Regions from separate parts of the Planococcus lenghuensis genome, predicted to be linked through region 2. Evidence: riboswitches for the same ligand, from Rfam matches in the RefSeq annotation. Region 2 holds a riboswitch; each other region holds the start of a gene.
The links. Region 2 has a riboswitch for S-adenosylmethionine ahead of mtnW (2,3-diketo-5-methylthiopentyl-1-phosphate enolase). Riboswitches for the same ligand answer to the same signal wherever they lie in the genome.

Region 1: another riboswitch for S-adenosylmethionine. It lies ahead of B0X71_RS15965 (methionine ABC transporter ATP-binding protein); the one in region 2 lies ahead of mtnW (2,3-diketo-5-methylthiopentyl-1-phosphate enolase).
Region 3: another riboswitch for S-adenosylmethionine. It lies ahead of B0X71_RS17150 (aliphatic sulfonate ABC transporter substrate-binding protein); the one in region 2 lies ahead of mtnW (2,3-diketo-5-methylthiopentyl-1-phosphate enolase).

What each region holds. Positions count from the first base shown of each region.
Region 1 is NZ_CP019640.1:3,145,841-3,153,792, forward strand. It holds gene B0X71_RS15940 (OsmC family protein) at 1-340, opposite strand, end outside; gene B0X71_RS21030 (hypothetical protein) at 357-497, opposite strand; gene B0X71_RS15945 (PfkB family carbohydrate kinase) at 494-1,873, opposite strand; gene B0X71_RS15950 (iron-containing alcohol dehydrogenase family protein) at 2,029-3,114, opposite strand; gene B0X71_RS15955 (MetQ/NlpA family ABC transporter substrate-binding protein) at 3,137-3,976, opposite strand; gene B0X71_RS15960 (methionine ABC transporter permease) at 3,989-4,660, opposite strand; gene B0X71_RS15965 (methionine ABC transporter ATP-binding protein) at 4,650-5,663, opposite strand; SAM riboswitch class I at 5,736-5,842, opposite strand; gene B0X71_RS15970 (carbon-nitrogen family hydrolase) at 5,890-6,681, opposite strand; gene B0X71_RS15975 (pyridoxal phosphate-dependent aminotransferase) at 6,771-7,934, shown strand.
Region 2 is NZ_CP019640.1:3,266,626-3,274,577, reverse strand. It holds gene B0X71_RS16565 (copper amine oxidase) at 1-470, shown strand, start outside; gene B0X71_RS16560 (class F sortase) at 531-1,244, shown strand; gene B0X71_RS16555 (metallophosphoesterase family protein) at 1,393-2,241, opposite strand; gene B0X71_RS21045 (hypothetical protein) at 2,362-2,529, opposite strand; gene B0X71_RS16550 (1,2-dihydroxy-3-keto-5-methylthiopentene dioxygenase) at 2,703-3,242, opposite strand; gene B0X71_RS16545 (methylthioribulose 1-phosphate dehydratase) at 3,261-3,875, opposite strand; gene B0X71_RS16540 (2-hydroxy-3-keto-5-methylthiopentenyl-1-phosphate phosphatase) at 3,872-4,537, opposite strand; gene mtnW (2,3-diketo-5-methylthiopentyl-1-phosphate enolase) at 4,543-5,757, opposite strand; SAM riboswitch class I at 5,826-5,932, opposite strand; SAM riboswitch class I at 6,360-6,528, shown strand; gene mtnK (S-methyl-5-thioribose kinase) at 6,602-7,786, shown strand; gene mtnA (S-methyl-5-thioribose-1-phosphate isomerase) at 7,786-7,952, shown strand, end outside.
Region 3 is NZ_CP019640.1:3,388,426-3,396,377, forward strand. It holds gene B0X71_RS17115 (DUF302 domain-containing protein) at 1-176, opposite strand, end outside; gene B0X71_RS17120 (class I SAM-dependent methyltransferase) at 282-929, opposite strand; gene B0X71_RS21445 (SHOCT domain-containing protein) at 1,004-1,099, opposite strand; gene B0X71_RS17130 (metal-sensing transcriptional repressor) at 1,269-1,529, opposite strand; gene B0X71_RS17135 (hypothetical protein) at 1,869-2,102, shown strand; gene B0X71_RS17140 (ABC transporter ATP-binding protein) at 2,259-3,002, opposite strand; gene B0X71_RS17145 (ABC transporter permease) at 3,018-3,869, opposite strand; gene B0X71_RS17150 (aliphatic sulfonate ABC transporter substrate-binding protein) at 3,895-4,902, opposite strand; SAM riboswitch class I at 5,206-5,313, opposite strand; gene B0X71_RS17155 (PQQ-dependent sugar dehydrogenase) at 5,703-7,334, opposite strand.

The DNA of each region.
Region 1 (7,952 bases), 120 kb from region 2:
CAACATCCTTTTCGGATGCGTCCGCCTTCAGCACAATGCGCGGCCGGTGGATGATCGTCTTGTATGTGATAATGCCGTTCGTCACATCAACAAGCCCTTCCGATTCCATCGTCAATGATTCTTTGGCAAGCTTGCTGCGTTCCATCATCGCTGCAAGCGTGATGATGTAACAAGTGGCAGCAGCGCCCAGAAGCATCTCGTCCGGATTGGTTCCGACACCGGGTCCGTCCATTTCCGGCGGGATAGAAATCTGCGTCTTCAAATTCCCGGTTTCAATGGTGCCGATATCGTTGCGGTTGCCCGGCCAATCGGCCTTTAAGTGAAAACTATGGATTGCCATCTGCATCTCTCCTGTCTCAAACGTTTTTGGAATTGCTTTCCTTCAATAGTTTGATGATCTCTTCATTCTGCTCCTTGATATCTTTCAAATGCTTGTCCCGCTTATCCGTCGTCAGCAGCATAATGACGATAATCGCAATGCCCATGATCAGAATCATTCCACTTCTCCTTCCAAAAAAGCCTGTGCTTCTTCCAGTCTCGGCATCGCCGTCAATGCGCCTCTTTTCGTCGTGCACAAGGCTCCGAGTTTATTGCCGAAAGCGGCACAGCGAATGATCTCCTCCCGCGTTCCCGGAAGTCCGTACAGGTGGATATGCCGCAGTACGCCTGCCACAAATGCATCCCCGGCACCTGTCGTATCGACCGGCGGCACAGGCACCACCGGTACATGGATGCTCTCACTGCCACTCACAGCACGCGTACCATTCTCACCGTCCGTAATGAACAGCAGCGGAATCTTGAATCCCGCCAGCCGGCGAAGCCCCTCATCAATCGACTCGGTCTCGGTTAAAAACGCCAATTCTTCTACTGTCATCTTTACGATATCCGCCTGCTGCAAAAATTCATTTACCGTCCGGCGGCACTGGTCTTCGCTGTCCCATCGGAGGGGCCGGATATTGACATCCAGTGAACAAAGGACGCCATATTGCTTGGCAAGACGGACAGCGGACCGCGTCGTTTCCAATGCCGTCGGCTGAAACATAGTGCCGGAACAGAAATGAAAAGCGCTGGCTGTCTCGAAAGCTGCCGCTGATAAATCGGCCGGTGCCACTTGGATGTCCGGCGTTTCGTTTTCGTAAGATGCGAAGACCCGGTCGAATTCCGGCGTCAGATGCACATAAACGCCGCTCACCCGTTTTTCAGGCACCGACACAGCGAATGCCAGATTCACATTCTCCTGTTCCAGTTGCTCCCGGAAAAACCGGGAATCCCCGTCGTCTCCCGTCACCGTAATGAAAGCGGACGGCAGGCCAAGCCGACCGGCACCAGCTGCCACGTTAACCGTTGCGCCGCCGAGATGCCGGCTGAACTCAGTGTTGTCCGTCCCTTTGCTGAAATAATCGATAAAGGCATCCCCATAGGTTACGATACTTTTTATATCCTTGATGAACTTTGCTTCCCCGTCACGGACAGCGATTTCCCGGTAGCCGAGCGCGGCATGAGCATGCCGGCTGTGCTCGTTGTCTTCTTCCGAGTCCGAGGCCATCCGGTTCAGGCCTCTGGCGGCAGCCCAGATTTCTGCCGCTTCCGCCAATCGCCGGCCGGCCCCTTGCCCCCGGCATTCTCCCCGGACAAACCAGCCTTCCATATATCCGCAACAGCCGGCTTCTCCATGTGCATTTCCATGAATCGATACTTCAAGGAAACCGGCTGCCTCTCCATCCTTTTCTGCCAAGAATGCGGTCAGATTGTCCGAATTCAACTGTTCCCCGATTTCCGCTTGGTGTTTTTCTTCAGGGCAATGCGGCCACAGCTGTCGCCGCATTTCAAGCCACATCTCCCTGTCTTGCAGTTCCATTTGTCGAATATGCATATCTGCCCTCTTTTTCACTGTTTCCTGCTATTCTACCACAAGAAAATCCGGACGATAAATCGCCCGGACTTGACTGTAAATAATTGATTTTCTTATTCAAAAGGAAGAGGCAACATGAGTCCCAGCTGTACATACTCTCTTTAGAATTGACTTGGTTAACCGACAAGAGCCGTGTACTTTTCATATGTCAGCATCGCATGCAAAACTTCCCGAGCCGTTACTCCATCCTTCCGCAGATTATGAATGGTTTCGTTTTTGGCTGTCGCTTTTTCCGCCACCGGCTGCAGTGATTCTTCCGTCACTGTTCCAATCCCCAAATCTCTTAGCGATGTCGGGAGACCAATCTGCCGAAAGTATCCGGCAAGCTTACCCGCTTCATCCCAGCGGTCTTCCAGAACCAATTGAATCAAAATCCCGTACGCCACTTTCGCACCATGCTGGACATGATGAGTTTCATCAAGTGCCGTTAATCCGTTATGAATAGCGTGTGCTGCCGCAACGATCCGGGACGGATCACTGAACCCGCCAACCATTCCCGCTGTCATGATGATCGTTTCAGCTGTCTTGATGAAGCTGTCGTTCAGTTCCTTTTGCCGGGCTGCGGCCATTGCCGCTTCTCCATGCACGAGCAGTTCATCATAACAAAGTTTAGCTGCAAACCGGGCGATTGTAACTGGAGCTGTGAAGGTATCCAGTTTTCGAAACTGCACATCCGACTCATACCATTTGGCGATTGTGTCTCCAATGCCGGCCGCCAGCATCTCCTCTGGTGCCCGTAAAAGTATATCCGGTTCCAGCAGGACCAGTGATGCATTTTTGGGGTGGATGTCGAACCGGACATATTTGCCGGCATCATAAATCACACTGAGCGGTGTCCAGGCAGCACAATTGGAAGCAACTGTCGGAATCAGTACTGTTTCCTTGCCGGCAACACGGGCTGCCGCTTTTGCTAAATCCAAAATCTTCCCGCCTCCGATTCCGATAATGGCGTCTGCCTGTCCGGCACGCAATGCGATACGTTCAATTTCCGCAAGTGAACATTCCCCGCCATACTGGATGAACACAGCATCAATCTGTTCAAACGACGGGAAATAAGGGCTGGCTGACTCCCACGACTTTTTCCCATGGATGACCAACACAGTTTTATAGTTGAGAGCGGTCAAATGCGCTTCCAATCTGCTCAAAGCACCCGTTTCACATATATACGCATTCGGCGCTCCCTGCACAATCAGGTTTTCCATCGCTGCACCTCTCTCCGTCCGTTTATTCCTCTGTCATCCACTCCGGCTTGCCGAAGCCTTCAAATTCTGCATCGATCACTTCTTCAAATTCCGGTGATTCCACAATTTCCACCAGATCCGCTGCGAGTTCGCTGTCTTCATTGTCAGCTGTCACGGCGACCACGTTACGGTACTGATCCGGCATGTTCTCAAGTGCCAATGCATCCAGCAGGTCCATTTCTGAAGCAAGTGCATAATTTCCCGGAACAGCTGACAGATCAGATCCTTCCACTGCCCGCGGCAGCTGGCCGGCATCAATTGGCTGGAATTTCAGATTCTTCGTGTTTTCAATGATATCCTGCTCGGATACCGTCAGTGTCTCCGCTTCCGGGTCAAGTTGGATCAGGCCTTCATCCTCAAGAATCAGGAAAGCACGGGCTGCATTCACCGGATCATTCGGAATGGCGATTGTAGCACCATCTTCAATGGCATCGATTGAATCAAAAACATTCGAATAAATCCCCATTGGTGCGGTCGGAACCATAATGAGTGCCGACAAGTCCATGCTGTGCTGTTCTTCAAAGCTTTCCAGATAAACTGTGTGCTGGAACAGGTTCGCATCCAAATCGCCGTTGTCGAGTGCGATGTTCGGCTGGATATAATCGCTGAATTCCCGTACATCTACTTCATAGCCCAGTTCTTCAAGCTGCGGAACAATCGCTTTGTTCAGCATGTCACTATAGGGTCCGGCCGTCGCACCAAGCGTGATCGCCTGCGTTTCCCCTTCAACTCCTGCTTCTGAAGTAACTTCCGCCGCTTCCTCTTCCCCACACGCGGCGAGGGCCAATGCGCTTGCTGTCAATACCAATCCGAATTTTTTCATTTTCATTCTCTCCTATCGTTTATCGATTGTTTTGGATGTCCAGTCGCCCGCTTGCTGAATCAGCTGAACGAGCACAATAAGTATGACGACGGTCACAATCATGATGGTGTTGTCATACCGGTAATAACCGAAGCGGATCGCGAGGTCGCCGATGCCTCCGCCTCCGACCACGCCTGCCATCGCAGAGTATGCGATAAGGCTAATCAATGTGAGCGTAATCCCTTGGATCAGACTCGGTTTTGCTTCCGGCAGCAGCACATCCTTGATAATCATGAATGGCGTCGCCCCCACCGCAATGGCGGCTTCAATAACGCCTTTATCAATTTCCCGGAACGATGTTTCAACAAGCCGGGCAAAAAACGGGATGGCTGCGACCGATAGCGACACGCTTGCCGCATATGGGCCGATCGTCGTTCCGGCAATCAGGTTCGTCAGTGGAATCAGGGCCACCAGCAAAATGATGAATGGAATCGACCGGATCATATTGGCGATGAATCCAATTACCGACTTGGCAAACCGGTTCTCCCAGAACAGTCCTTTATCCGTTGCAAAAAGCAGGATTCCGAGCGGCAAACCGATAAGGAAGGCAACGCCGAAGGAAATACTGATCATGATCAGCGTTTCAAAAAATGCCTGCTGGATATCCGGCATCAGCTCGATAATGCGTCCCCATTCAACGCCCATGATTCATCACCTCCACTGCTGCCCGTCGGCTCTGCAGATACTCAAGGGCATCGGTGACCGCTCCCCGTTCACCTGTGAGTTCCATAATAAAGATGCCGAGCGGTCTCTCTTGAATGTATTCAATGGCCCCATGAAGGAAATTCCCTTTTACCGCATGCCGCTGCAGCATGTCTGCAATGACGCCCTCTCCGGCGACGTCTCCTTTAAACAACACGCGGACGAGGGTACCCCGTACGGAGGCCAGTACCTGTTCCGGCACATCAAATGACACCACACTTGAGATGAATTCCCTGGTCAGCTCTGTTTGCGGACTCGCAAACACATCGTAGACCGCTCCTTCTTCAATTACACGTCCACCTTGCATGATGGCCATCCGGTCACAAATTTCCTTCACCACATTCATTTCATGCGTGATAAGCACGATCGTAATGTTCAGCTTCCGGTTAATTTCCTTCAGCAGGCGGAGAATCGAAAGCGTTGTATTCGGATCCAGCGCTGATGTCGCTTCGTCACACAGCAGCACTGTCGGATCATTCGCGAGCGCCCGGGCAATTCCCACCCGCTGCTTCTGGCCGCCGCTCAGCTGACCCGGAAAAACATCCCGTTTATCTGCCAGACCGACCATCTCCAGCAATTCCTCAACCCGGGGCCGGATCTTTTTTGCCGGTGTACCCGCAGCCCGGAGTGCGAATGCAACGTTGTCGTAGACCGTTTTTTGGCTGATCAAATAAAAATGCTGGAAGATCATTCCGATTTTCAGTCGGGATTTCCGCAATTGGCCGCTGCCCAGTTTCGTCAAATCGGTCCCGCCAATCCGGATCACACCTGAAGTGGGACGTTCCAGTAAATTGATGCAGCGGATGAGTGAACTCTTCCCGGCGCCGGAATACCCGACGATCCCGAAGATTTCCCCTTCCCCGACCGTCAGGGAAACATTGTCCACACCAGTCACGGTTCCATATTTCGTTTTATATGTTTTCGTCAGTTGTTCAATCTCAATCATAATTTCACCCCAAAAATAAAAGATGCCCCTTTCTTTTAATCAAGAAAGAGGCATCGAAACGGTTAAGTTCTCGACTTATCTCTCAGAATGCGGATGCATTCTGTAGGATTTGGCACCTTCCCATTGCTGGGGGTTGCCGGACGTCACAGGGCCTGTCCCTCGGTCTCTCTCGATAAGATCGTATGCAATTGTTGATTATCTTACTCACTTTTTTCCGCAGTGTCAATCACTTTTTCAAAATACTCGAATAAATCCATTCCCGCCGGTCATCAAACACCGGAATCCGCCCGCGCACTTCGTCCACTTCGTCCAATGTGATATCCGCATAGCCGATTTCTTCTTCGGTCCCGAGTTCCATCCGCACGTCACCCCACGGGGCAATGACCATCGAGTGACCGCCGAATTCGTTGGCCGGATCACTGCCGACCCGATTCACCGCCACAATGAAGCATTGGTTCTCGATTGCCCGCGCCTGCAGCAGAATGCGCCAGTGATCAATGCGTGGCGCCGGCCATTCCGCCGGTACGAACAGCACTTTCGCTCCTTCGAGCGCATGGCGCCGGAGCCATTCCGGGAATCGGAGGTCATAGCAGATGACACCGCCGGCCGGAATGCCGTTCAGCTCAAACAAATTGGCCGACTCACCCGATTCCAAGTGGATGTGCTCATCCATCAGTCCGAACAGGTGCGCTTTGTCATACTCCGCAATCGTTTCACCGCTGCTGTTTACTACGTACATGGTATTTGTAAATCCATGATTCTTCTTCGACGATACGGATCCGCCGACGATGTGAACGCCATGCTCTTTGGCAAACGCCGCCAGGAAAGATTCCGCCTTTCCATCTCTGTCCGCGAGTTCTTCAAGCTGCGTCAGCGCGTATCCGGTATTCCACATCTCGGGCAGCACGATGACGTCCGCCCCGTTCGCTGCCGCTTCCCGCATCCGTTCTTCCACGTGCGCAAAGTTCGTTTCAGGTTCGCCGAATACGATATCCATTTGTATGCAAGCTATTTTCAATTTATACGCCTCCAGTAGACAATGCTACGTAAAATGTATAAGATTCTGAGTACACATGCAACTTTTCTGACAAATGGAGGTTTAGCAATATGGAATTTTCTAACCGGCTGCAGCAATTGCCGACCCAATTTTTCGCCAAGCTGACGAAAGACGTCCGGCAGGCTGTCGCAGAAGGACGGGATGTCATCAACCTTGGACAGGGCAATCCGGATCAGCCGACACCGCCTCATATCGTAAAAGCGCTGCAGGACGCAGCAGCGGATCCGCAATCGCACAAATATTCCCCGTTTCGCGGCACCGATGAATTAAAAGAAACAGCAGCTGCCTTTTATAAGCGGGAATACGATGTTGATATTGATCCCGCCACCGAAGTGGCTGTCCTGTTCGGCACGAAGATCGGACTGGTCGAGCTTCCGCTATGCCTTATGAATGAAGGCGAGCTGATGCTGCTGCCGGATCCGGGTTATCCGGATTACCTGTCGGGCACCGCCCTCGCCGGTGTGCAATATGAAACAATGCCGCTGACCGGGGAAAATAATTTCCTTCCCGACTACAGCACCGTTCCTGAATCCATCAGTGATCAGGCAAAGCTGCTGTATCTCAATTATCCGAACAACCCGACCGGCGCGACTGCCACCCAGTCGTTCTTTAATGACACAGTCGCATACGCGAAGAAGCACGACATCGGTGTCGTGCACGATTTCGCTTATGGCGCAATCGGCTTTGACGGCATTAAACCGCCGAGCTTCCTGCAGTCCGAAGGCGCCAAAGACATCGGCGTCGAATTGTACACGCTGTCGAAGACGTATAATATGGCCGGCTGGCGGGTCGGCTTCGCGGTCGGTAACGCGCAATTTATCGAAGCGCTCAATCTGATTCAGGATCATTTATTCGTCAGTCTGTTCCCTGCGGTTCAGCATGCAGCGGCAGCCGCATTGAGCGGCAGTCAGGAACCTGTCGATGAACTAGTCGCATTGTATGACCGCCGCCGGAAAACGCTCGTGCGGGAAGGTGCGCGCATCGGCTGGAATTTCGATGCACCAAAAGGGTCCTTCTTTGCCTGGCTCCCGGTTCCGGAAGGGCTCACGAGCGTTCAATTCGCTGACCGGTTATTGAAAGAAGCCGACGTCGCGGTAGCGGCTGGCAGCGGGTTTGGAACGGGCGGCGAAGGCTACGTCCGGGTCGGCCTCCTTGTGGATGAAGACCGGATCGCAGAAGCGATGCAGCGAATTGCCAAACTGGATTTATTTTGACCGGCCGGATACGGCTTT
Region 2 (7,952 bases):
GGAGCAACCACATCATGTACTTCATGGAGTATGTGGAAGCAGTAGCCAATGATAATCCGGAAGAAAAAGAAGCAGCACTGAAACAATTGGAACAGTACCGGGAAGATTTCTCCCAGTTCATCAGTGTAGCAACAAATGACCGTGTGGAAGCAGAAACGCTTTCCCAAGGGTTACAGGTACACGTAGAACAGGCACTTGGCACATTCAACAGCTATGTGGAAGGTGAATACGAAGAGACATGGACCATTGCACGTGAAGGCTATGCGCATATGTTCATGCCAGCCAAACTGCTGAGCTCTGCAATTGTCCAGCAGTTCCCGGAAATGTTCGACGATATGCCGGGCATGCCTGAAACCGGTATGGGCGGCACAGCTGATTCAAACAATCTGAACTGGATCCTGTGGACATTGCCGGTACTGGCTCTTGCTGGCATCACAGTATTCACAAGAAGAAAGCAAGTTCAGGAATAGCTTCATGAATGCAGAGGGGAGAACGTTTCCCCTCTTTTTTCTACATAAGGGGTGAACTGCATGCGCGGAATCGTGAAAAAAGGTTTCCTTATCTACTTTCTGTTTCTTCTGACGACCATCAATGATAACCCCGGCTTTGCTACAGAGCCGATTTCTGCAGAAAACGGGACAGGTGTGGTAACTGAAAGGATAGTGGCAAACAAACCTGCAAAGCAGCCTGCACTTCCTGAAGCGGAAGAAACAGTACAGGAAATAAGGACTGAAGTTCCGGGCAAGCCTGCAGTTGAACCTGCTGTATCTTCGGCTGAAACTGATGCGGAACTTATCGGCATTACTCCGGCATTGATCGAGATCCCGGCAATCGGTGAAAGTGCCGAAGTGATTGAAGTTGGAGTAACCAGTGAAGGTGCAATGGAAGCCCCGGCGAATATTTATCAAATCGGCTGGTACGCGCCCGGCGCAATGCCCGGCAGTGCAGGGAATGCCGTCATGGCAGGGCACGTTGATGGCATGACGAGCCCCGGCACTTTCTATAACCTGAAAAAGCTGAAGCCGGGTGATGAAATCCATATCACAGGAACAGAAGGGCAGGCCCTGACATTTATCGTCACGGAAACGGCCGCCTATGCACCGGAAGAGGCACCGCTTGAGAAAATTTTCGGCGCCAGTCCGGAATCCCATCTGAACTTGATCACTTGTACAGGACCATTTAATGAAGCCACCGGTCATTATGAAGAGCGGCTGGTCGTCTATGCCGATTTGCTCAAACAGTGAGAAAAAACACTTATACTTTTGCATAGTGAATATCGGTGAGAAATGCTGAGAAGGAGATATCTGAAGAATCGTTAAGCAATGAAAACAATGAAAAGAACCCAGCGGCCATTCGCTGGGTTCTCTTTGTCTTTCATCAAATTGCGTGGTTTTATTCCGCGACAGCCGTCGGAACCAGAGGAATCACGTGCCGGACATCCCTTTCTGTTCCTGCGAAATTCCGGTTCAGCAGAAAATAAGGGATGGAATTCCCGATAATCTGCGCTTTTGCTTTCAGAAGCGGATCCGATACATCGACGAAATCGATAATGATTTCAGAATCGGTGACTTCAATGGTCCGCACGGCCTGTTCATCCAGCACAGCAGCTAGCTGGAGAAACGTCCATTGTCCTTTTTGCACGATGGAATTGCAGTGGTTATGCCCATTGACATACAGGCCGATCCCTTTCTTTTTGCTTAACACGTCCCAAATGGGGATATCCGGATGAATGCACCGCTTGTCTTTTTCAGACCGGGCGGTTGTTCCGTTGGGCGGGTGATGGGCAAAGAGAATCAATGGGCGCTCCCCGGATTGTTCGATGACCGTTTCCAGCCATGACAATTGCTGGACATCGAGCGTTCCGCCCCAATCCTTAAAATCTTTTTCCCTGGCGGTATCAATGAATGCCAATACGGCCTGTTCTGTCGAAATGACATAGGAGCGGTCCTGTTCCGTGATGGCCAGCACTTCATTCCGCGTTAGTGAATACATATCATGGTTGCCAAGGACATGCATGAACCGTTTATCGTATTTTCGGAGAAGCGCATACACATCATTCAATTCTTCCGCCGAGCCGATATTGGTCAAGTCACCAATGGATACATACAAATTTGCAGGTATGGAGAAAAACCGACCGATGAACGTTTCAAAAAATTCACGATGATCCTTTCGGATAAACTCAATCGCCTCATGCAGTTCCGGATAATGCAGATCACCAGTCACGGCAATTTTCATATTCATTTCCGTCTCCCTTCATTCTGTGTTCAGTTTCAGTATAAAGGGAGAATGTTAGGCTGGTTTTAAGATAGTATGTTTAATTGTAAATTCGAGCACTTTACAATAGTCGATTTCGGTTGCTTTTCAAAACCCGCTCAGAATCGAATGGATGGCTTTTCCCGTTCCTCTCAGCAGAGATAAAACCAGGTGAAATGGCCATAACACCACATCAGGGGCTATTGCTGAAAACAATTCTGATCGCGCGCCGCTGCCCAACCGGTCTTTTCTTCGTTGATCATCGGATCGTGTCATATAATTTCACTCCTTCCTGTACGTTATCAATGAATTAGGGGGTTAATTAGTAATAATACGAATCGGAAGAGAAAAGGTGTCATATTTTTAAGTATTTTTAAGGAGGGGGAATAGGAGAGGGATTTTGGCACATAAGAAGGATCCGGCTCACTGAACCGGATCCCATTATTCGACTATCCTTGCACGCTTTCCTGTTCGTCCTGATACACTGGCACCCAGCCTTCAGTTGTTACGAAGATGCGGACGGCAACGACTTTGCGGTCATCAGCGAGTGTGAAGTAATGCGTGATGTTCGGCGGCACGGAAATGAGATCGCCTGGATCCAGGTGGACTTCAAAGAATTTCTCATCTTTGCCCTGGATGATGAATACGCCGTGGCCGCTGACGATATAACGCACTTCATCATCCGTATGAATGTGCTTGCGCTGGAAGTTCTTCAGCAGTTCGTCGAGCTTCGGATTCGAGTCCGACAGCGAAATGACATCTGCCGCTTTATAGCCGCGGCGCTCGGAAATGTCATTGATTTCCGGACGGAATGCTTCCAAGATCTGTTCTTTTTCTTCATCATTCAAATCGAATTTTTCACGGAGATTATCCGGAAGTTTATTGATGTCCCAGTGCTCATAAATGACTTCCTGCTGGGCAAGGAACGTCGCGACGTTGTGCTGTTCATTGATTGTTTCGTTTGTTTCCTGGAGTTTGATGATTGCCATAGTGAATCTTCCTCTCTTTTATCGTTTATATTGGTGTAAAGTCAATTGATACTGAAATAAAAACTCGCTTGCTTCCAACAGCTTCGCTGCTTCAAATCCGCTGCGGCCCCAGACTGTGATGCCATGGTTACGGATGAGCACAGCACCGAAATCAGCGTTCACGTGCTGCTTGAACTCTTCGGCCAGCGTCGGAATATGCGCCGGGTTCGGAATGACGGGAATGGTGAGCACATCGTCTTCTTCCCACAGGCCGAACGCCTTGATGAGTTCCTGGCCTTTGAATCCGATTTTCCCGGCATCCCCGTATAATTCAGAGATCACGTTGTTCGCCACCGTGTGCACATGGAGGCTGCAGCTAGCATCCGTCTGACCATAAACCGCGCAATGCAGTAGCGTTTCCGCTGATGGTTTCAATTGCGTTTCGTCAATCGGCTGGCCGTCCGCGTCGACGAGCAGGAAGTCCTCCGCCGTCCGTTTCTTTTTGTCCTTGCCGCTGGCGGTGACCAGGAATTGGAGCGGCTCATCGTTCACTTTGATGGCGAGGTTGCCGCTTGTGCCCATGAACCAGTCGCGGGCGGCAAGTTCGTCTTTGATGTCTGCAAGTTCCGTCCAACGCTCTTCCACAATACTCATACACGGACACCGAGCTTCCGCTCCAGAATGTCCGTCACATCATGGAAGGTTTCGAACGGCTCATACGGGATGCCGAGCTCTTTGCATTTCTCAATCAGGAAATCGCGGGCGATGACAAGATCCGCGCCTTTGGCTGCCTGGAGATCCGTAATCGAGTCCCCGATGACGATGCTGAACGTATCCTCATCTGAAAGCTGCCGGATGACCGTCGGTTTGCATAATCCGCAGCCTTGGCTTTTGCATTGTTCATCACAGCCGTGCGGAAAGCGGATGCGGATGCAATCATCAGAGAAATCCGCTTCATTGCAATAAATGCCGGCGAACGGCCCGTATGGTTCGAGGAGCGGCCGGACGAAAAAGTCGATGCCGCCACTCGTAATATACAGCGGGATATCGGCCCGGTCGGCAAAAGCGACGAAATCAGCGAAACCTTCGCGGATTTCCGCTGCATCCAATACATAAGAAATGATTTCATCTTTCTTTGATGAAGGCAGCAGGGAGAACATCTCCGCTACACCATCACGTATTGTAATGCTTTGGTTTAAAATGCCTTCCTTGATCGGTTCCCATTCCGGCGGTGCGAATTCCTTCATGATGTTCATGATATTGTCGCGGTCCGTGACTGTTCCATCGAAATCGCAGAAAATGATTGGTTTTTTCACATTGTTCACCCCCATAACTTGAGCGCCGTTTTTAATTCGTCATGGGATGCCGCCGCTTCCTCAAGCGAAGTGCCGGCGAGTACGGCATCGACGGCCTGACGGAACGCCCGTCCGCCGCCTGCAGCGCCATCCGGATGTCCATGGACACCGCCACCTGCGTTAATGATGCTGTCGGTGCCGAAATCCTCAAACAGAAGCGGGACGAGGCCCGGGTGGATGCCGGCTGATGGAACCGGGAATGTCCGTTTTAACGGGCTGTCGGATACGAGTTCCCGGCCGAGCGCCAGTGCAGCGTTCTTCTCAAGTGCAACACTGCCGTAAGGAGAAGGGAACAGGGAAAAGTCCGCACCTGCAATGCGGGTCAGTTTGCCGAGCGCAAGTTCCGTCGCCACACCGTAAAAAGGCGAAGACGTGAATGCGCCGCTGAATGCGGGATGCGCCATGAGCGGCAATCCGACTTCCGCGTCTTCCGCAAGTTCCTGCAGCACATCCAGCCCGTAGGCATGGACGTTGAACAGCAGCGCGTCCGCGCCGAGTTCCCGTGCTTTGCGGGCCTTATCGCGGAGTCCGGATGTGCGGCCGGTCAGATTGGCTGCGTACAATGTCCGGTGGCCGGTTTCTTTATACACCTGTTCCAGCACCTCTTTCCCCCGCACGATCCGTTCTTCAAATGGGGTCTGCGGGTTATCGAATAAAATCTCATCATCTTTCACGAGATCCACGCCGCCAAGCGCCTGCTGGCGGAGCTGGTCGGCAAGATAACCGAGATCGCGGCCGATGACACCTTTGAAAATGCTCATGACGAGCGGCCGGTCATGGACGCCGAGCTTTTCCCGGATTCCTTCGATGCCGAACCGCGGACCCGGGAAACGGGCGAGTAATTCTTCATCGAAAATAAGATCCAGCAATTTCACTTCGCCGTCGAGCGATAATTTCCCGAACACAGTCGTCAGGATCGCCGGCAGATCCGCCGAAAAATTGGCCGCCGGGTAACGGATTTCCACTTCCGCCCGGATCAATTCCGGTTTTAACGGGTGAGGGGAGTCACCGAATTCCGTGACGGACTCCACGGTTCCTTTATGCTGCTTCAGCTGTTCCTGTTCAAGCTGCGGCAGGTCAGTCCAAGATCCGACCGTGAGACCAAGAGCAATGCCTTCCGCTTTCTTCCCGAATGATCCAGGCCGCCCGTACAGTTGATAGCGGGCTGTCAATCCACTCATAAATTCACTCTCCAGTTCCTGTAACAAATAAAAAACCTCTTCCTAAGAAGAGGTTATCGGATACCATCTTCTTATTTGTCAGCCGTCGCTTGAAGGCTGCAAGAATTAGCACCGTGTCAATCGACCGGTTGCCGGGCTTCGTAGGGCTTGTCCCTCCGCCTGCTCTGAATAAGAATAACGTATTTAGTTTTTTTAGAAATTATGCTGATTATTTCATGGGATCTTAATTCTGTCAAATGAAAAACGAAGATGCCATCAATAGTGCTTACAAGGATGCCGGCTGGCTGAAGAAGTAACAGAAGACCAATTCCTGACTGAATGGAAGCGGCTTCCATTTAACTGGTGGAACTCGGCGCCTAATTAGTGGAACTCAATGCTAAATTAGTGGAACTCAATGCCGAATTAGCGGAACTCAGCGTCCAATTAGTGGAACTCGAAAAAAAGCGAAAAATTAAGCGATATTCTGAAAGGATAAATCTATAATTTACCGCTTTGTAATAAGCCAGACAATTAAGAACTATTTCTTTGAAAAGTTGTTGCACTTTATTTTGAATCATGATAGGATTCATGTCAGACTTTAATAACTTTATAAATTATCAGCACTCTTATCAAGAGCAGGCGGAGGGTAAAATGGCCCGATGAAGCCCAGCAACCGACCATAATACCGTTGTGAAACGGGGCGCGTTAAGATTTTGCGCCGGAATGGACAAATCCATTCCGCAAGGCACGGTGCTAATTCCACTGGAAAGAAACTTTTCCAGAAGATGAGAGGCGGGAATCCGATTATTCTGCGCCTCTTTCCGAAGAGGCGCTTTTATTTTTTTCAGGGAAGGATTGAGTACAGATGGCGGTTACAGAAACGGCGAATTACACCCCATTGACAGAACAAACGGCAGTCGAGCTTGCCGCTCAGCTAGATTTCTTTCCGAAAGGAGCGGCACTTTCAAGCCGGGAAATCGGCGATGGCAATCTCAATTACGTCTTTCACATAACAGACGAAACCGGCAAAGGCCTTATCATTAAACAGGCATTGCCGTATGCAAAAGTGGTCGGTGAAAGCTGGCCGCTGACACTGAAACGGGCAAAGATTGAAGCAAATGCACTGAAAAAGCACGGGGAATACGTGCCGCATCTAGTACCGGAAGTATACGCAACCGACGAAGCGCTGGCATACACGGTCATGGAAGACCTGTCGCATCTTACCGTTGCACGGGCTGGCCTGATCGCTGGTGAGACGTATCCGAAACTGTCGGATGACATTGGCGAGTACTTGGCGCAGACGCTGTTCCATACCTCGGATTTCGGACTTCATCCATTCGACAAAAAACGGCTTGCTGCCGAATTCTCCAATCCGGAATTATGCAAAATTACAGAAGACCTGATTTTTACAGATCCTTTCTTCAATAATGAAACCAATGATTTCGAAGAAGCGCTCACTGCTGATGCCGAAGCAATCTGGAACAACAAGGCATTGCAACTGGAAGCGGCGAAACTGAAACAGAGCTTTCTGACTGAAGCAGAAGCTTTGCTGCACGGCGATCTTCACACAGGCAGTATTTTTGCAAGCAAAGATGAAACGAAAGTCATCGACCCGGAATTTGCATTTTATGGTCCGATCGGTTTTGACGTCGGCCTCTTCCTCGCGAATCTTGTGTTCCAGTCGATCACGCGCGGAGAAGAAGGCCGGGATGTGATCACAGACCATATCCGGAATACATGGGACGTCTTTTCTTCCCGGTTTTCAGAGCTATGGGAACAGGAAAACCAAAGTGCATTTAAAGATACAACGGGTTACAGAGAAACCGTGCTGGAAAAAATCTTCCGGGATTCCGTCGGCTTTGCCGGCGCTGAGCTGATTCGCCGGACAATCGGTCTGGCACATGTCAGCGACCTTGACGGCATTGAAGACGATGAAGAGCGAATTGCACGGAAGCGGCAGGCATTGCGGACAGGTGAAGCGTTCATTCTGAAGCGGGCAGAACTTACGTCCATCGATGACGTACTGTCACTGATCGGGGCGCTGCGCTGATGCAAGTACCGGTATCCATCGAATGGAAAGACGGGCAGCTTACGATTTTGGATCAGCAGAAACTGCCGCATATCATTGAATTTATCGACCTTACAACCATTGAAGAAGTATTTGATGCCATCCTTTCCCTGAAAGTGCGGGGCGCACCGGCGATCGGTATTACGGC
Region 3 (7,952 bases), 120 kb from region 2:
GGGTTGCACACTTCAAGCACCGTGAACGGTGTATCAAAATCCTCCCCTTTTTCCTGCAGCTTCGCCGTCAGGTCAAAGTTCCAAAGGACGCCGAACTTTTCTTCCTTTAAATTCTCCTCGAGCGCCCGGACAGCTTCATCCTTACTTTTCGCTGTTTCTACTGTGTAATTAAACATCGGTTACCCTTCTTTCTCATTTTGAATGATTTCCTCATTAATCCTTTTCCCTGTTCAGCCCGCTACAAAACTTGCCCTGCAGCCATATACTCAACTTCTGACACTCTAACCGAAGTTTCCAAGACAGTCTCTTTCCGTCGAACGGAACGTTTCCCTGCACAGTTTCTGATGGAGGATCCCTTCTTCGGCAGGCACTGCATGAATCGCATAATGGACAGGATTCAAGCGCGTCACTTTCACATCGAATCCATTCAGCTGCAGAACCGGAACAATTTCTTCGATCGGGATCTTCCCCAGGAAGGGCGGTCCGTTTTGTGTCATCACAGATTCCCATTCAATGATCAGCAACTGGCCGGCAGGTTTTAAGATCCGCTTCGCTTCCCGGACCGCCCGATTCAGATCGTCAGCCTCGTGGATAGAGAAAGCCGCGAGTATTTTATCGGCCGTATTGGCTCCCAGCGGAATTTCTTCCAGGCTGCTTTCTACGTATGCAATGTTATCCAGCCCTTCTTTTTCCGCCTGCCGCTTCAGCAATGCGATCATTTCCGGCTGAATATCAACAGCCGTGACCACTTCCGGCATCCGCTTTGCCAAAGGAATGGTAAAGTAACCGTTTCCTGCCCCCAATTCCAGCACTCGGTCTGTCGGACGAATAGCCAGCTGGTCAATGACCGTATCCGGCGGAAGCAGTGCTTTTCGCTCTTCACTCAACAGAACGTGGGCTCGCGCCGGATCCATCCGCTTTTGAATCATGCGATTTTCACCCTTTCCACTTTCCTTAATTAGGAGAACGTTGGAGAAATCTTTTCTAAAAAATGTTAAAACTTTTATCCGTTTCGCCGGTTTTGGAGGAATTCTTTCCGTCTTTCGTATTCTTCTTCATCGATTTCCCCGCGGGCGAATCTTTCCCGCAAGATTTCCATCGACGTGTCCTGCCGCTTTTCAGGAGCGGATTTTCCCGGATCACGCCTTGTCAGCAGTGCCACCAAACCGTATACGAAGAGTCCGATCACAATGATCCAAATGATTGTATTCAGTCACATGCCGCCACCCATCATTGTCATCATTATCTTCACCTCCTCCACTGATTATTCACTTGCTTCGGATGAGCAAATCAACCGCTTCTTTCATGACTGCAGCGGATTCCTCTCCATTTGTTAACCGCTTGACGAGGCATTGCTGTAAATTTCCACCGACCACGGTACCAATTGCTTCATCTACCGTGTTCCTGATGACCACTAACTCTTCTGCGACGTTCTTACATTCCGCTTCGTTTTCCATCAAATGAAGAATGCTTTTGATCCCTCCTTCAATTTGCCGCAGCTTGTCCATTACTTCACCATCGTATTTCAAATCAGCTTCTCCTCCTTCTGTGTTTACCTGAACTGCTTTCACCCCAAGAGTATACCCCCGGGTGTATGATGTCAATGGATTGAATTCCATGCAAGCCCATGGAGGACAAATCGGAGTTGGCAGAAAAGCAGAGACTCTACGTGTGTGTATTCGCGCGTATTAAGGAAACTTTCACTTTCCCCATCATTTCGCAGTCCCGGTTCTGATTTACTGACCATAGAATCGCAAGGAGTATAGAGTACGTGCTAAAGTTTAGCTTTTTTCTATTCGGGGAATGGAAGGTTATACAAAAATAAAAACCGGATGTACAAAAAGTGCATTGAAGGGAGGTGACGCAGCATGAGAACAGAGGAAACTGGCACAGACCGCAGCGGAATGGCTTGGGCTGGATGGCTTGGAATTATTTTAGGGATCATCGGATTGTTTTTCCTTCCAGTCTGGATGGGTATTGCGGCGATCATTCTCGGTATCGTCGCTTTGAATTCGCCAAGCAGAGGACTCGGTTGGGCGGCTATTATTCTCGGTGTTATTGACCTGTTATTGGTCTTTGTAGTCGGCGGAGAACTATGGTAGAAACTTTATATAAGCCCCCGAGCTTACTGACAGGCTCGGGGGCTTATATATTGGCTGTAACGGAAGGATTCAATTGAATCCAGACAGAAAACACCTCCAGCATCGCTCTTATTCGGCGCGGTGCTGAAGGTGTTTTTTTATCCATGCACACTGTTCTCAAGAAGAGTGAATTCGCCTGTTATCCAGGTTCAAGTCCTCCAGTATTCCGGCTTTCAGATTCGCAAGTTCCCGGCTTCCTCTGGGGCGGGGCCGTTGTTGTTCAATGGTCAGTTCCCGGGCGATCTCTCCGGGTTCCCCCCTTAAAATAATAATCCGGTCGCACAGATACAACGCTTCATCGATATCATGCGTCACCAGGACGACGGTTGACCGGTATTCCTCCCAGACATCCAGCAGCAAGTCCTGAAGCTGCATTTTCGTAAACGCATCGAGTGCACTGAACGGCTCATCGAGCAGCAGGATTTCCGGTGACGTGACGAGCGCCCGGGCAATCGCCACCCGCTGCGCCATCCCGCCTGACAATTCCCGCGGATAAAGGGCATCACTGTCCGAAAGGCCTACGCTTCTTAAATATCGTTTGGCGAGCGCCTGGTTGTCTCCTTTTTTCCCTTTCAGCCCGAACGTCACATTTTCCAGGACGTTTAGCCAAGGCAGCAGCCGCGGTTCCTGAAAGATGAACCCGGTGGTGTCATGAACTTGTTTCCGGGTATCCCCGTTGATGGAAACGGTTCCGTCGTAATCGGTATCGAGGCCGGAAATCGCGCGAAGCAAGGTGCTTTTTCCGCAGCCGCTCGTACCGAGCAGCCCGATGATCTCCCCTGGTTCGGCGGTTAATGAAATGTTGTGGATCGCTTTCTTGCCGTTGAACGTCCGGCTCACATGTTGCAGCTGCAGACTCATGGTTCCGCCTCCTCTTTATGATTTCGCAACGCGGTCCTGCCAGTGCAGCGTCCTGATTTCAATTTTCTTCAATCCCCAATCAGACAGCTTTCCGATGACCGCAAATAAAATGATGCTCGCAAGAATGGTTTCCGGTGACAAGGTGTTTTGCCCGACGACGAGCAGATACCCGAGTCCTTGGCTTGCACCCATCAATTCAGCCGCCACCACGAACATCCAGCCAAGGCCAAGACCGCTCCGCAAGCCTACCAAAAAGGAAGGAAGCGACGCCGGCAGGATGATCCGTCTAATCAGCTGATACGTATTCAAACCGTACATCTTTCCAACTTCGATCAATTTTCTGTCCACGCCGGTGATTCCGCTGACGACATTCAAGTAGACCGGGAAAAAGACGCCGACGGCAATCATCGTAATTTTCGCCGGCTCCCCGATGCCCATCCACAGGATGAACAGCGGTACCCAGGCAAGCGACGGAATCGAACGGAATGCCTGGATGAGCGGATCGAAAAATTGCTCCGCTTTCGTGTAGAATCCGACAAGGGATCCGAGGATGACGGCTGTTGCCGTGCCGAGTAAGAATCCGGCAAAGACCCGGTAAACCGTAATTCCGATATGGCCCCATAATGACCCGTCTGCTGCCATCTCTGTTATTGTGCCGACAACGACCGAGGGAGCAGGCAGCTGATAGGAAGGAAAAACGCCCGCCCGGCTGAGCAGCTCCCAGGCAATGATCAGGATGACCGGCAACACGCTGCCTGCCAGGACGGGGCGGAACCAGGTACTTTTTCCTTTTTGGCTGATTTCCTTTCGTTGTTGCTGCTTGCCCGCCACAAATACAGAAGACAATTCACTTTGATTTTTTGCCATCGGGTTCCCTCCTGCTTTCCCGGATTTACTGCTCGACCGTTTCTTCCGCGAAAGAAGGATCGATCAATGACTCCGTGGTTTTTTCGATATCGACATCCGCGTCAATGACTTCCCCTTCCTGCAGCACTTTACCGGCTGCAGTCAATGCTTCCCGGTGAACATCACCCGGAACCGGGTTGGAAAGGTCATTGCGCTCCATCTGCTTTTTCGCGACTTCCACACTGATGCCCGCTTCCTCGGCCAGCAGTTCAGCCGCTTCTTCCGGATTTTCCAGAATCCAATTCCGTGCTTTCTCATAGGCGGCAATGACGCGGTTTACGTATTCCGGGTGATTTTCAGCAAACTCTTCCCGAACATTCAAAAAGCCGTAGGTATTCAAGTCCGCATTCCGGTGAAACAGCTCCGCGCCTGATTCCAGTTCCAGTCTCGCCATATGCGGATCGAGTCCTGCCCAGGCATCCACCTGATTGGAAGCCAGTGCGGACGCGCCATCTCCGTGCTGAAGATTGATGATTTCAACATCATCCGCTGAAATATCGGAGCCGGCCAATGACCGGAGCAGGAAGATGTAAGGATCGGTTCCGAGTGTAGCGGCGACTTTCTTTCCTTTTAAATCTTCAACGCTTTCAATTCCGGAGCCGGGATTCGTCACGAGTGCCGTCCATTCCGGCTTGGAATAAATATAAACGTTCTTGATCGGCGAGCCATTTGCCTTCGACATAAGGGCTGCCGCTCCAGCGGTGGAACCAAAATCGACGCTGTTGCTGTTCAGAAACTCCAGCGCTTTGTTGCTGCCTTGGCTCAATGTCCACTCCACTTCAATTCCTTCTTCCGCAAACTCCTCTTCCAACCAGCCGAATTTCTTCAGCACGAGACTTGGCGGTGAATAATAGGCATAATCCACCCGGATGGTCTCAGGCGGTGCATCAGCCGAGTCAACAGTCGTGGAGCAGCCGGCGGCGACAATGGCCAGCATAATGGCGGCAACAACTACCAGGAAGCTTCTTATATCGATTAACGGGATATTTCTCATTTTTCATTCCTCCAGATTTTTCTGTAATGGCCATGGACGGGAACTTAACGTCTTATGGAATTAAAGAGCTTTCCCGGTACTGGTTCGTTTAAAGCTGCCGGTCAAGCTCTGGTGAACATTCGCTGTCCGGGTATGTATACGCCCATTCGGGCCGGCTGGCATGCGGTTGAGTTATGCTGCTTTTCTGCCATGATGATTGCCTCCTTTTCCGTTTCTGTCTATTTCAACCGGAGGATAAGAAAAAGCCCCCTTTTCTCAAAGAAGATGAGAAAAGGGGGCACCGTATCGCGAGTGGTCCTGCTTCTCTTATCTCCCAAGAAAAAAATCTTGCTGGAGTTAGCACCTTTCCGACAATTGTCGGAGGTTGCTGAAGCGTCAACGGGCCAGTCCCTCGGCTTCTCTTGATAAGAAGGTTATGAAATTAATACCTAGCATAATACTATGGATTTAAAAAGTCAATTGTTTATTTTAAATTTTCTATTTTTTGTTTGTTACCAATCGGGGAACCTAATCCCAGAACGTCAGTTTCACATTAATTTCGAAAAGCTTCCTCGCTCACATACCCTTTCCACTAGCAAAAACGAAAAAAATTATCCAAAACCAACTTTTATCCTTACTGCAGAAGGTAACTGTACCGTTGCTAGTTACACACAAAAGTATGATGTGCCTAAATCGATGAATAATTCATCACACTTCTGCCTTTGGTGAGCACCGAATAGGGCACAATAAAACACCTTCGAAAATATACTCAGGAAACAAGTAATAAAATCGAAAGTGTATTTACTCTCAGTCTTATAATTTCATTTTTTTGTCACTTTCCAGACGATGCCGGTTTTCATATGGAAATCAACAGGGAATGCCCCGTTGTCCCGCGCTAAACGATTCAGGTTTACACGGAGTGTAGAAAAATCGACGATGTACATAGCCCCGTCCGGTCCGAATTTCACGTCATAAGGTCGCTCGATTCCTTCTCCTTGTTTTCCAAGGTGAGACGCAGGTACCGGTTCTTCGTTTTGAATAAAGGGCTGTACTTGTTGTCCCTTTGCATTTGGATTGATTAGCGAAATTCTGCTGCCGGCGGGTTTGTCCCTGGCCGGATTTGTCAACCACTCCATATTTCCGAACTCCGCAATGAATAACTGATTCGCATACTCTTCCCAGGAGGCAGGAGAGATATCGATCTTAGAAGGTGAAGAATTGACTTCATGCAGACCGGCAATCAGTGATTTATCCGGCTGCTTGAGGCCGCTGGCTTTATGATCAATCAAAAAGTAGATCTTCCGTTCCTGTCTCTCTCCATTTATGTAGACGGGAGCGATCGCTGAACTCACTGGTCTGTACTTTTCGTCAGTCACAGGATCAAAATTTGCTGTAAAATCGGGCCAGCCATACCAAGCATCTTTTTCGACCCGATACGTACCATCATAGACATCCTTTATCGGTCTTCCCGGTGCGTTATCATAGCCATTGACAGCGGCAAACATCTCATCTGCTTCATTCCAGGCGATTCCGATAATGTTACGGAATCCCCATGCATACGGTTTGACGGTCCCTTCTGGATCATCAAGATCAAAGGCCAGGATTGTCCCCCCGCTTTTATCGCGGCCTTTGATCACTTGCCCGGGTCTTGTTACGGTACCAAAAGGCACAAAAGCACCAGTCTGTATCAATTCAGGCGAATCTTTCAGGAAATTGGGAAGCTCGATGTTAATGCCGGTCAGCACAATATCTTTTGCGGTGGTTGGATGTCCGTCCGGCGATCTTTTGACTGCCGCCATCACGTTTTCATCCATAAATCCCGAGTTTCCTCCAATACCCACACAAACATACATTCTGCCATCTCTTCCTACCCGTAAATCATTCGGCTGGTGATCGGATTTAGCGTCAATGATGCCGCCGATCAGCCGGGTCACCTCTCCGTCGACTGTCACTTTAGAAACTGCTCCCGATAAATCCATTTCTCTGTGCGTAATATAGAAGGCGCCATCGTGCCAAGTCATACCGGAAATAGCCGGGTAGATCTTGCCGGTCAGGTCAATGACTTCCGTCGCCTCCCCATTTTCAATCCGCAATATTCTCGCCTTAGCCCCCTCTTCATCCTTGAAGGCACCACCTGCTTCGGCAACATATAAAGCTCCTTCATCATCCCATGCCACAGACGTCGGATAGGTAAGGCCATCAATCACTTTTTCGATTTCAAAACCTTCCGGGAGATGAATGAGCGGAAAATTCGAAGATGGTTTTAATTTTTGACTGGCGACTTCCTGCTTTACACCAAACATCTTCTCTTTCACCATGGTGTTGGTCATCGTGATATTCTCAGTCATGCCATCTTTCAACACACCTAAAATTTTTCTGTTTTTCAGGCCCGCCATCCCGATTCCTGAAACTACAGCTGCAGTGCCTATCAGCATTTTATTTCTCTTCTTCATCCAAATTCCTCCCCTTATTTATTTGGAGCGTTAGAGCAATGGCGCAGATTAGTATTTTTTAAAGGATTAAGAGAAATTTTTCAACAATTAGCTGGCAGCGGGAATTCTTCAAAGAAGCTGTTTCTCATAGAAGGAGTTTAATTGCTCGTGGAAAATACAGATAAAGACAGGAGAGACAGTGCGTTTCTTGGCAATAAGAGCATGGAGTGATGGATAGATATAAGAGGTGTTATTTATGTTGCTTATACGACTAATACTGCTTTTCAAGACTGATACATTTAAGCGTCTTCATTTAACATTTAACCGATACCCTTAGAAAGCTTTTCTAAAACCTTGCAGGAAAGTCGTTTAATTCATGCCAATGCATTTATATTTCACCGTTTTTTTAATCACATATTTAATCCTCCCTGCCTACATTTCTTTATTTCACTGTCGCCACCCGAATAGTTATGATTGCCATATCCGCTGCTTACATAGCTGCGCTTTCCCACTTTTGGCTTCTGTGCACGTAAAACCTGTACAAGTTCAAAGATATTCTACACTTCTCAGGAACCTAAGATTGTTGCATTAGCGGTTGATATTCAAGCGTCTTCAATATTGTTTTAGAAAGTAAAATCT